4 regions of the Neobacillus sp. OS1-32 genome follow, and region 4 is predicted to be linked to each of the others. Evidence: riboswitches for the same ligand, from Rfam matches in the RefSeq annotation. Region 4 holds a riboswitch; each other region holds the start of a gene.
The links. A riboswitch is a leader RNA that binds a small molecule or an ion and turns the genes downstream of it on or off. The one in region 4 is predicted to bind cyclic di-GMP.
Positions count from the first base shown of each region.

Region 1: another riboswitch for cyclic di-GMP. It lies ahead of RCG24_RS11660 (anti-repressor SinI family protein); the one in region 4 lies ahead of RCG24_RS17315 (hypothetical protein).
Region 2: another riboswitch for cyclic di-GMP. It lies ahead of RCG24_RS11510 (glucosaminidase domain-containing protein); the one in region 4 lies ahead of RCG24_RS17315 (hypothetical protein).
Region 3: another riboswitch for cyclic di-GMP. It lies ahead of RCG24_RS10965 (chemotaxis protein CheW); the one in region 4 lies ahead of RCG24_RS17315 (hypothetical protein).

Region 1 covers NZ_CP133263.1:2,313,988-2,317,147, reverse strand. The annotation lists partial or broken gene hutH (histidine ammonia-lyase) at 1-263, shown strand, start outside; gene RCG24_RS11670 (hypothetical protein) at 432-626, opposite strand; gene RCG24_RS11665 (DnaJ family domain-containing protein) at 755-1,126, shown strand; cyclic di-GMP riboswitch class I at 1,683-1,774, shown strand; gene RCG24_RS11660 (anti-repressor SinI family protein) at 1,809-1,934, shown strand; gene RCG24_RS11655 (helix-turn-helix domain-containing protein) at 2,012-2,335, opposite strand; gene map (type I methionyl aminopeptidase) at 2,605-3,160, shown strand, end outside.
Region 2 covers NZ_CP133263.1:2,287,204-2,290,363, reverse strand. The annotation lists partial or broken gene RCG24_RS11520 (GntR family transcriptional regulator) at 102-353, shown strand; gene RCG24_RS11515 (AIM24 family protein) at 610-1,407, opposite strand; cyclic di-GMP riboswitch class I at 1,837-1,921, shown strand; gene RCG24_RS11510 (glucosaminidase domain-containing protein) at 1,943-3,031, shown strand; gene RCG24_RS11505 (hypothetical protein) at 3,158-3,160, opposite strand, start outside.
Region 3 covers NZ_CP133263.1:2,161,020-2,164,179, forward strand. The annotation lists gene RCG24_RS10965 (chemotaxis protein CheW) at 1-1,994, opposite strand, end outside; cyclic di-GMP riboswitch class I at 2,127-2,214, opposite strand; gene RCG24_RS10970 (methyl-accepting chemotaxis protein) at 2,501-3,160, opposite strand, start outside.
Region 4 covers NZ_CP133263.1:3,483,688-3,486,847, forward strand. The annotation lists gene RCG24_RS17310 (DUF3298 and DUF4163 domain-containing protein) at 296-1,009, shown strand; cyclic di-GMP riboswitch class I at 1,309-1,393, shown strand; gene RCG24_RS17315 (hypothetical protein) at 1,481-1,747, shown strand; gene RCG24_RS17320 (hypothetical protein) at 1,744-2,001, shown strand; gene RCG24_RS17325 (DVUA0089 family protein) at 2,173-3,160, shown strand, end outside.

The sequences.
Region 1 (3,160 bases), 1.2 Mb from region 4:
AGCTGCAAGACATGCCTATCAGATCATCCAAAACGCCCGAAGAGTGCTGGCAATCGGAGATGATATGTGCGATGCAGGCGGTCGAATATCGTGGGATTGAAAAAATGGCTGCCCAGACGAAAAAATTCTTTAAAAAAGGCCGCGAACAGGTAGCCCCTATCAATAAAGACCGAATTTTTTCAAACGACATTGAAAAATTGGCCGAATGGCTGAAGACTTTGGAGTTCACACAGTTTAGCCATAATTTTAGCTTTGAAAAATAAATGAAAACTCGCCGACTGGCGAGTCCTTTAGGACGGTTCATGAGGCGGAGTTGAATTTATAGGACATAGAAAAGGCGTGACAGCTCACGCCTACCCCTGGTTAATAAGAAAATAAAAACTTCTTTATACCTTTTTCTCCTTTGGGGGTTGCCAGTCAACAAGATTTCTTTATCTTTTTTTCGGAAGAAGCCGGGCGGTGTCGTTCGTTTCGTCTTCCGCCAATCTATTTTTAAAAGCTTCTTGGGTGACAAGAAATTCCTCGTCACCCAGTTCCTCTAATGCGATTTTTTTACGAACAGTGTTTTTGGGAAAATTTCCTGGATGATTTTTATTTGTGTGGTTAAAATGTTCACCGCGACCCATCTTCAACACTCCTTTCGCAATTATTATTTGCTCAACGGCAAAAATCATGACCGGGAACTTTTGGTATCGTCAATTTAATCCGGGATTTTTGCTATAATAAATTAAATGGCGTAAAGGAGGAGAAGGCGATGGATATGTTTCAGAAGATTTCCGAGGAACGGATTAAAAAAGCGTACAAGGATGGCGAGTTTGACAATCTTCCAGGTATGGGAAAGCCGCTGAAATTAGAAGATTTGTCGGCCATCCCAGAGGAATTGCGCATGGCTTATAAATTGTTAAAAAATGCTGGATATACCGAGGAAGAAAACACTTTACGTCAGGAAATGATGTCAATTGAAGACCTGTTAAAAAAATGCCAAGACGACGACAGGGAACTCCTTCAAAAAAAGTTAAACGAAAAACTGCTGCGATTTAATCAATTGATGTCTAAGCGAGGGAAAAAAACGAATTCATCGATTTTTAAAAACTATGAGGCTAAGATCCAATCCAGGTTGAAGTAATTTAGTAGATATATTTATGGTTGGTTATCGGGCTTCATTTGTCTAACACTTACCGAATCAAAAAAAGCTGTGCGCATGAATCGTTTTATTACCGAATTACTTTTCGCCAGCTTTTTCTTCTTGCGGGGATGGTTTGCACAATCTGTCCAGCATGTAACCGGCAAAGACCATAAAGGCAATGGGAATCGAGAAATTTAAAACATGAACAAGTGTCATATAGTTGGACCCCTCCAATATTTAGAATGTTAATAATATTCAATAAATTTAACTTATTTATATTATATGCTATTTGTCACAATTTAGACAAATATTTTTTGGAATTTTTTAAAAAATATTTTCAGATACTTGACTGAAAATTTTATCCTTGGTAAAATAATTAATTTTCTTTGTAGAATTTTGAAAAAATATGTGTAAAAAAGAAGTAAAAAAATTAAAATAGGATGACAAATTCTAACACCCCGTTAAAAAAGAACTAGATATAATGATCTTACTTAATATGAGTGAGTAAATTAGTCCTAACTTTAGTAGTCATATCGTTGGGTTACTAGAGTGATTTTGCAGAAAAAGGCAAACCTATTGAAAAATAGGGACGCAAAGCCGAGGATCTAAGGCAAGTACCCTACTTGCTACGATGGCCGGGTTACCTGGAATACGACAAAGTATTTTAGGGGTGTGTTAATTAGTGGTTTTATCTGAGAGCGTAGTTGAAAAGATTGATGAAGAATGGGTATATCTGATATTGGAAGCCAAGAAACTGGGGTTAACCATAGCGGAAGTGCAACGTTTCCTTAACCAAAAGAATACTTAGCCGGGTACATACAAAAATAAAAGCATTCTGCAATCAAACATGCGGAATGCTTTTTTACGTCAATCAAAACCTGTTCCTTATTTATCTTGATTATTGCGCCATTTATTGAATTCAAGAAATTCACGAAACTGATCCTTTGAAACACCTGAATTCATTGCTTCCTTAACCAAATTCATCCAATCACTATCGAGCTCAGTTTTGTCAATTTGTTCATGAATTAAATATTCAACCGGAATATTTAAGACATGGGCAATTTTTTCGAGGAATTGAATCGAAGGGTTTTTTTGCAAATTTCTTTCCAATGAACTTAAATAGGATTTTGCAACACCGGCTTGTTCAGCAAGTTCGGATAGTGACATTTTCTTTTCTGAGCGGAATCGTTTAACGCGGTCACCTATCATATTTCTCACACACCTAATTTATATAATATTAATTATATTTTATCAAAAAGAATGAGAAAGTACCATATTAAGAACAAAGGATTCTGATAAAATAAAGTTTTTTTGAAAAATCTTTGGGATAGGGTTAATATAAATAGTGTTCCTTTGAATGAGGAGAAACTCACAGTTTCTTGTCAGTGAATCAGTATACACTACATCTTTCCCTAGGAAGCAGAAAATTCCAGGCTATTTTACATAAAATATATGAAAAAGGAAGGGGACCCTTTCAAATGATCGTTTTAAAATCACAACGCGAAATCGATGCGATGAAAAAAGCAGGTGAAATTCTGGCAGCCTGTCATAAAGAAATAGCGAAACTGATTCAGCCCGGAATCACCACATGGGAGATTGATCAGTTTGTTGAAAAATTTTTAAGTGAGCATCATGCAACCCCCGAGCAAAAGGGCTACAAAGGTTATGAGTATGCCACTTGTGCGAGTATTAACGATGAAATTTGCCATGGTTTTCCACGTAAAACGCCGCTTAATGAAGGAGACATCGTAACGATCGACATGGTGGTTAATTTTAACGGGGCGTTGGCGGATTCAGCATGGTCTTACGCGGTTGGCAAGGTTTCAGAAGAGACGGGGCATTTATTAAAGGTTACTAAAGAAGCCCTTTATAAGGGAATTGAACAAGCGGTTATTGGTAATCGAATTGGCGATATTGGTCACGCCATCCAAACCTATGTTGAAAGCGAGGGATTATCCGTGGTGCGGGACTTTATCGGCCATGGAATTGGTGCTGTGATTCACGAAAAACCGGATGTTCCTCATTATGGGCTGC
Region 2 (3,160 bases), 1.2 Mb from region 4:
AATTTTCCTGCTCCTTTACGGTATCATGATAAAATGGTTAGAATAAGAGCCAATTTAGAGTAATTTTTAGAGTACCAATTTTAAGGGAGGAGAAAGAGAAGCTGTGGATTCCGATTGACCGCACACTGGATATTCCTTTGAAGAGACAGGTTTATGAATACATACGAAAGCTAATTTTACATGGAGAGTTAAAAGCAGGAGAAAGGCTACCAGCCACTCGTGAATGTGCTTCCCAATTAGGAATTTCACGTAATGTTGTGATTGAAGCGTTGGAGCAATTATTGGCAGAAGGATATATCATTGGACAGCAGGATTCAGGTACTTTTGTAGATAAAGGAGCATTTTTGGAGCAAATACAGGAGGAACAAACGACAATCCTGGAAATTTATGATTAGGTACTTTGTTCCTTTTGCTCCATAAAACTTAATATAGGGAATTGAGGGGGTGTAAGATATTCGAAAAAAACCAGCCATATTACGGTTGATTTCAGGGGACTTTCCATTTGTCTATGGATTATTTCTAGTTTCCTCAATCCCTATTCTAATACAACCGATATTGAACCCATATTAACTACTTTAATTATGCTATGTCTTCGGACTGCCCCTTATCCTATTTCTCCGGTGGCGTTGGGGTAAGAGCATGAACTAATTTTTGGTAAACAGGTAATGTTGGTGCTATAATGACTTTTCCCGTCCCTCTAAATGTTTGAAGTAATCCTTCTCCTGAAGCAACAGAACCGAAAATGCTTTTTGATGACTTTTCAACGGTAAAGTCAATGTTGCCAACTCGGAAAAGTGTGAAGTTCCCATCAACTTGAACCGTTTCATTTTGAATTTCAAATTCCACAAGCTCGTCTTCCGGAACCGGTATTTCAAATACGCAAAATCCGCTTCCGGAAACTTTCGTTTGGAATAGCCCTTCCCCTCCGACAATGGCGGAAGAGATATTTTTCATTGCCTGAACGGAAACGGAAACACTGGATTCACAAGCATAAAATAGACCTTTATCTGCAATGATTTCTTCGTTGTCAAGTTCCACAATCATGTAGTGTTTGAAACTGGGTTCCAGATAAATAATTCCGCTGCCTTGGTATTGCGGTTTGATCATGGATTCATTTGCTAAAACGTTGGAGGCTAGTCCTTTGAAAAACCCTTTGGCGCCAGATCCACCTAAGCTTTTTAATGTAATATTCCCTTTCATCAACTGAAGAGCACCGGCTTCCGCTGTTAAGGAGCTATTCTTTAGTGTAATCCTAACTTGTCTTAATTTTATATTTGACTTTTGAGCATAATATAATTTTTCAGCAACGGTAAAATTATCATTCCCGCCTAGATTTTGATATTCTAAAATTTCAATTTTCATGTTTTGGTTTTCAACAAAAGAAATAACTTGATATGCATCTGACATTACAAATTCCCCTTTCCATTTTTTTATTATATCAAACTGACAGGCATTGCATATTCAGAGCAGGAAAATTTATTTAAAATGCAGAAATTAAAGTCATAGGTCATATTACCATATTCAGCTTATACACGATAAAAATGGTTATTGCAAATTTCAAATACTGAGAAAAACGTTACTTTTATGAGGAAGTTTAAATTTCTCTTTATTTAAACTTTTTTATCAAGGCCACCATGTGAAGTGCGCTAGAAAAATCTGTGTCTATCTTCTTGGCATAGTATCGAAAGGCAACTAACCCTTTGGGTGTTGCCTTTTTACGTTCTGTAAGGTATTCTTCTGTACTATTGAATTTTGGAAACCATTCCCCCTATATCCTATGAAAAAAATTTAATATGATAGTTTTGTGAGGTATAGATAGAGATAATAACATTCCTCATTCGAAAAAAGCACAGCTATCGAAAGATAGTCTCGCAAAACCACAGACCTAAAGCAAATAAGCTATGGTGGCTGGGTTACTGAAGAATATAGGGGGAAGTTTAGTTTGAAAAAGATCAAGAAGGCCATTGTAACGACAGCATTATCCGTATCAATTTTAACACCCTTAACAATGTTACCAGCAAATGCCGCTACAATAACATATACTGTTAAGTCAGGAGACATCCTATCAGCAATTGCCAAAAAGTATAAGGTATCTCTAGCAAGTTTAAAATCTGCAAATAAGATTGTAAACGCTAACAAGATAAAAGTTGGTCGAGTGTTGAGAATTCCATCAACATCATCAAAAACTCGTACAAAAACATCGAAAATAGTGAAACCTACTAAAACGGTAAAGAAGCCTAAAACGAATCCAAAGCCAGTGGTTAAAACCGCAAAACCTGCACCTAAACCAGTAAAACCGCCCGTTGTAGAACAGCCTCATGTAGATACATATACAGTTATGGCGGGTGACAACCTATCTTTAATCGCTAAAGCAAATGGATTGACAGTAGAAAATATTAAAAGATACAACAATCTAACCTCTGACACGATTTATGTTGGGCAAGTTCTACGTTTAACCGCATCCGAAGGTTATGTAGAACAACCAGTATCGCAGCCTGCACCTCAATTACAAGCTGTAGACTATATTACTAAATACAACCTTACTACACAAGAAAAAGTAAACTTCATAAATCAAGTAGCACCAGATGCAATACAAGCTTGGAAGGATTACAAGATTTTACCTTCATTAACAATTGCACAAGCTATTCTTGAGTCGTGCTATGGATTCTCTTGGTTGTCAGTAAATGCTAACAACTACTTTGGTATCAAGGCTGATTATTATTGGACTGGTGATTATGTCATCCTGCCTACTCTAGAATATGATGTCAAAGGGGTTCCATTCACTGCAAATGAAAAATTTAGAAAGTATCGTAGCTTACATGATTCCACAGTTGACCATACCAAGTTCTTACTAAAGCCAAGATATGCCAACATTATTGGTGTAACAGATTACAGGGAAGCAACTGTAAACATTCAGCAAGACGGTTATGCTACTGATCCCAACTATGCCAATCTATTACAATCTATAATTAAGACTCACAACTTGACTCAGTACGATGTACAAGCAGGTGCCATTGCTGCATCAAATTAAGGACTTGTCTTTGGAAAGGTTCCTTATTTAAAGAAAGGCAATTATCCCAGCGGTCGTTGCCTTCTTACGTTTTATTTTCCTAACCACATTTCATGAAGAGAAATAGAAAAATGGCGAGTAAGGAGGCTA
Region 3 (3,160 bases), 1.3 Mb from region 4:
CCATCACCTAATAGTGTACAGCCGGAGATAGTTTCAATATTTTTGATTCTTTTTATATACGGTGGCAGAGACTTGACCACGACTTGCTGCTCACCCAATAATTCATCAACAAAAAGACAGATACACTGATCCTCCTGTTCCACCATAATCAGAATCCCTTCATGTATTTGAAGTTTATCCGCTTTCGTATGATAAAGCTGATGAAGCCGAAGAATCGGATAGCATTGACCGCGAATCATGATCATTTCATTCCCATCAGGATCGGTGATAACATCGTTTTTCCCCGGTCTGAATGATTCCTTAATCACCGTTGTCGGTAAGGTATAATAGGAATGACCGACTCTTGTATTCATCCCGTCGATAATTGCCAGGGTCAGCGGGATTTTAATAGATATGGTTGTACCTTGATTGGGCACACTGTCGACGGAAACAGAACCACCTACGGCTGAGATGTTTTGGACGACGACATCCATTCCTACCCCCCGTCCGCTAAATTCGGTGATCTTCTCCTTTGTCGAGAAGCCCGGAAGGAAAATCATCTGGTAGATCTCTTTATCCGTCAGCTCTTCTTCGTTTTTATGTAGTAAATGACTTTTCTTCGCTTTTTCGAGAATTTTATCGCGGTTTAAGCCTTTTCCATCATCCTTTACCTGAATGATCACTTCCCCACCGGCATTTTTGGCTTCAAGAGTAATCGTCCCTAATTCCGGCTTACCGCTTATCCGCCGCTCTTCTGCCGATTCAATCCCATGATCCAGGGAATTTCTAACTAAGTGCATAATTGGATCAGAGATATGCTCGACAATACTTTTATCCACCTCCGTTTCTTCCCCAATTAATTGCAGGTGAGCGGTTTTGCCAAGCTTTTTACACATATCATGGACGACCCGGTGCATCTTGTGAAATGTGCTTGTTAATGGGACTAGGCGAATAGCCATGACTTTATCTTGAATTTCATTGGTAATCTTTTGCAGGTGCCTTGCCGCTTTCTGAAATTGTTCCAGCTCAAGACCGTTCAAATCAGGATTTTGGGTGACCATCGCTTCAGCAATCACTAATTCGCCCACTAAATCCATTAGTTCATCTAATCTCAAAACATTCACATTGATAAAACTGGTGTGCTGGCTATTGAGTCGCTTTTCTTCAATAGACCTTCGCTGATGTGAATGATTGCTCTCATCAGCACTTGCTCTCTCTTCTTCTCTGTTAATCTGTGAAATCTTCAACTGCTGTAAAAAACTAGACTGAGAAAGCAGCTGCTCAATTTCCTCACGAGATTTTTCTGTCCGAATAAATATCTGAAAGCCTTGATTTCTAATCACCTCACTGGAAACGATAAATTCCTTTTCGATCTCTTCCGGGATATGATAAAGTTCATTGACAATGTCTTTTAATCGATAGACAATTTGAAACGCACGGACATTCTCCATTTCACAGCCAGCTTCAAAATAGACCGTTATATGGAATAGGTTTAAATCATCATTGTTCCTGTCACTCAACATCCGTTCGATCATATCAGCAGCCTGCCGGTCTTGCCTTTGTAGATCATTTCCCTGCTGACTCTCGCCATTTGTCGCAACTCTGCTATTTTTCAAATTTGATAAATAGGATTTGGCAGACTCAATCAAAAAAGAGGCTTCTCCATCAACCGTATCAAGGTTTTTGGCTTTTTGAACCTCAACTTTAATGAAGTCGATGCTATCCAAAATCAAATCAGAAAGAGTGGAGAAATCGATGAATTGAGGTTTTTCTACCCTAATAAAAGAGAAAATATCTTCTAATGAATGGGACAATGCTGCAATATTTTCATGATGCATCATCGCCGAAGAACCCTTTATCGTATGCATAATCCGAAAAATCTCATTCACGGCATTTTTCGAAAAATGTTTGGCTTCCTCACTTTCCAGAATTAGTTCTTCTAGTTGTTCCAGCAGCTGAGAGGTTTCCATAATATACATTTCAAGAAACGAGTCATTTTCTGTTTGGTTCGGCATATTCTCCCCCTCTTTCCTCTATTAATTTCTGCTAACAATGTATGAAACATTTTTCCTGAGAACAAACAGAACTCTATATAAAAAGAAAAAAGCTATCCAACAAATGAATAGCTTTTCCGCAAAACTTAGCTATCCGGTAACCTGTCAACCATCGCATTTAAATTGCATTAGGCACATGGCTTTGCGTCCCTACCTTTCAGAAGGTTTGCCTTTATCGAAACGGAGTTAAACTCTAATCATAGTTAGGTACATAGTCCTAAATTTCAATATACAAAGTGTGAATAAAGGATGCTGTGAAAAATGTCACCGTAATATTACTAAAACAACAAATACATAAAAAATTCACATAATAAACCAATATTACTTAAAAAATTCATTATCAATGATAGAAAAAGGCAACGCCCGTTGTTTCGGGTTCGTTGCCTTGTCCATTATTCCATGTGGGAGATTGTCCAAAAAAATCCAAATTTTGATGTGTTTGAAGCAGACGAGATCCATTTCAAGCATCATTTAATTTTATCAATTTGGTTGTTTACTTCAGTAATTGCTTTTACAACTTCGTCGGATTGTTTTGTTTGAACTTGGAAAATTTTATTTAATTCTTCTGCTTGTTTTAGATTGTTTTCGATTTCCAAAGCCATTTCTTTACTAGATTGTAATTGATGACGTGCAGCAGCCACTATTATTCCAGTCATTTCTTTCAAGCTATTAATATTACGGACAATTTCCGCTTCAGTAATCGATTGCTCCCGGGTTGCATTTTTCACCGTATTAGATTGGTTCGTAACATTTTCTGCTGCCTCTACAATCTCCATGATGCCTTTCGCCTGTTCTGCAGTGGCAATTGAAATTTGCTGTACTTGGTCACTTGCTCCGGAGATACCTTTCACCATTTCCTCAGCAGTGATCGATTGTTCCTTCGTCGAATGCGTCATTTCCGACGCCTTTTTCTTCACATTCTCAACCGCTAGGGTAATCATTTCACTATTCCTCGTCTGTTCCTCTGTCGCTTTGGCAATCTGATTCATTTCCTCTGTTACATGCGCAATCCCTTTGACAATCTTCTGAATGGCTTCGGTTGTTTTTTCCGCAAGCTGGTTGCCAACCTTGACTTTATCTGCACCATCCTTAATGGAAGTAACAGCAACTGACGTTTCTTCTTGAAT
Region 4 (3,160 bases):
TCGATCATCTTGGTTCGTAGAAGCAGTCTAGTTGCTTGAACCGAAGATATTATCAACGTTTCGGTCCAACTCCAAAAAAGAAATAACCGACAAAAAGTCCACATCAATCCCCCTGTATCTCAAATAAGGCCCATTTAACATAATTTTTTAAAAAATCCGAGTAAATAAATTTACCCCTGGGAAGACGGGAATACGATCAACATATCTTTCTTACTAATTCCTAAAATCTAGCTTTCATTTTTAACCCCTAACCTACTATAATAAATAGGTAAAATATAAAAATGGGGGTTAAACAATGAAAAGAATACTTGCAATTGGAAAAATTGTTTTGAGTTTGCTGCTTTTAGGTGCTGCTGTTTTTTCCTTTGAAAGCAGCACGAGTCAAGTTGAGGCAGCATCAGCTAAAGCTAAGGTCATCACGAAAATTTACAAAGGGAAAAAGTTCCTTAAGTATCCGCAGGTTTCAGGAGGCGTTAGCAAATCGGCTCAGGCCAAAATAAATAAGGTGCTATATAGCCATATCAAGCAATCCTATAAGGGATATACGGACTTGAAAAAGTCTATGGAAGAATTCCAGAGCGACCCTATTTGTAAGCAGTATCCGTCTAGCTGCAGCTATGAGTATAACGTTTCTTATAAGGTTCAATACAATATGAGCGGTAAGCTAAGCATTCGTATATCGGATTATCAGTTTTCCGGCGGTGCCCATGGCAATAGTGCTGTTACCGTTTACAACTTCAACTTAAAGAGCGGCAAACAATATAAGCTGACGGATGTTGTCAAAACGAAGGCCAAGCTTCAAAAGGTGTATAACTATACATATAACTATATGGCCAAACGCCCGAATCTATTTTTTGTAGAAGAATTAAAAGATAATCTAAAAATTAATAGTAAAACCCAGTTTTATTTTACTAGCGGGGGAATTATCCTAGTATTCCAGGAGTATGAAGTAGGTCCATACTCAAGTGGTACCCCGACGGTCAAAATTCCGAGCCAAGTATATAAATAAAGGCAGCCAATTTTTATAAAAAAATACCATGAACCTATGATAGGAAGCAACTGAAATGAAACGGAAATTAAGAGTTTGGGTGTAGTCTTCTAAAAGATTGTTGCTTTCTTCTCCTTGATTCATATGAATTTGCTGAGATTCTATCTTTTCGTATTCATCGACAATTTCGATCCTTGCATACACTACAAAAGCTATCGAAATATGGATTATTCAAAAAGTTCAGGGGGAAAATAGAAAAATATATTGATTCATCCAACTTTAGACCCTAAAATAAATCTATAACACCTATGATATCTTACCTACAACCATGGCAAACCCATTGAAAGATGGGGACGCAAAGCTACGAGCCTAAAGCAGTATTGCTATGGCAGTTGGGTTGCATAATAACTGATAGATTCTATATCGTTATCTTTGCCCTGCGGTCAAATAAGATTGCAGGGCTTTTTATATACTATTTTAGGAGGGGGACATGTGAGCTTGAAGGGAAAGTACTTCAAATTATTAGCAGCGATCTTCATTTGTATTTTGTCAGTGAGCAGTTTTTGCAATATACCTGTAGCTGCAAAGAGTAGTTCAAAAGTTTATCCGGCTTATGACTTCAACGGGGATGCGGGTAAATTTCCAAAGAAGCTGCCAAACAATCCATTATCGATGGTGGCGGACAGACTCAATTTACCGTTACCAGCAATCGTGATACGTTCCTTTCGTATTATTCCGGGGCAACTGGCGGGGAAATGACAACATTGGTTGGTGTCCATCAAAACGGGAAAGTATTTTTCAAAAAGAATTTTGGCAGTGGGGCAGGATTAGAGGTTAAGTTCCTCGCTTCAAATAAAGTGAAAGTGGCCATTGAAAGAGTAAAGAAAAATTGGGATCCATCCAGAGAGCCCAATGCAGCCAGACATTCAGGCATTTGGGATGTCAAGGAATATACCATTTCGACAACAGGACACCTGAAACTTGTGAAAAAGTACATAAAACATGGACTCTAAACGAACACGAATAAGGAGACTACAAGATTGAAAAAATATTATTTCCTTAAGATTTTCTTCTCGATTATAGTGACTTGAGGAGAGGTACTAGATTTTTTGGGGGATTTTTCCGTTCAACTTATTCATCAACAAAGACTGTATCATTACTATACTATCAATGGGGGAAAAAGCATGAACAAATTGGCTAAAAAAGTGGTATTTTTCTTGATTGCTTTCATCATCATCCTTCCTTCGATGACGTTCCAAAGCAATCAAGCTTCAGCAAGCACAACGCAGGACTTACCGTTTGGAACGAAAACGACCGGAAATATTACCGATTCTGACCCGGAACAAATGTATAAGATCGTCTTAAACGGCGCGGGCAGAATTACCGTCAACCTAGATTCTTATATGGATGAAACCTATCTTGATTTAATCGATGATCAAGGAAATTACGTCTGGCATAACGAAGATATCTACTATGGCCGTACGGATGACCCGAAAAAATGGTCGGGTTGGGAGGACTTAGAGCCAGGCACCTACTACATAAGAGTCCACCAATACAACAGTAGTACGGGAAAATACGATTTATCAGTTACCTATGACCAAGCCTATAATACGGATAAAGAGCCGAACAATGGCACCCTGCAAGCCCAAGAGCTCACCTTAAATACGCAAAAAGTAACTGGTTTTATCAGCTGGAATGACGATACCGACTATTATAAAATTCACCTGGATAAGGCTGGCAGGATTACTGTTAATCTGGACTCGTATATGGATGAAACCTATCTTGATTTAATCGATGATCAAGGAAATTACGTCTGGCATAACGAAGATATCTACTATGGCCGTACGGATGACCCGAAAAAATGGTCCGATTGGGAGGACCTGGAGCCAGGCACCTACTATATTAAGGTCCATCAGTATAGTAATTCAACCGGAAAATATGTGCTTTCTGCGGCCTTTAATCAAGCCAATAATACCGATAAAGAGCCCAACAACGGCACCCCGCAAGCGCAAGAGCTCAAATTAAATACGCAAAAAGTAACTGGTTTTATCAGCTGGAATGACGATGAGGATTACTATAAATTCACATTGCCGAAAGCCGGCACGATTACAGTCCGGATGGATTCCTATATCTATGATACTTATCTAGACCTGATCGATAATCATGGCAATA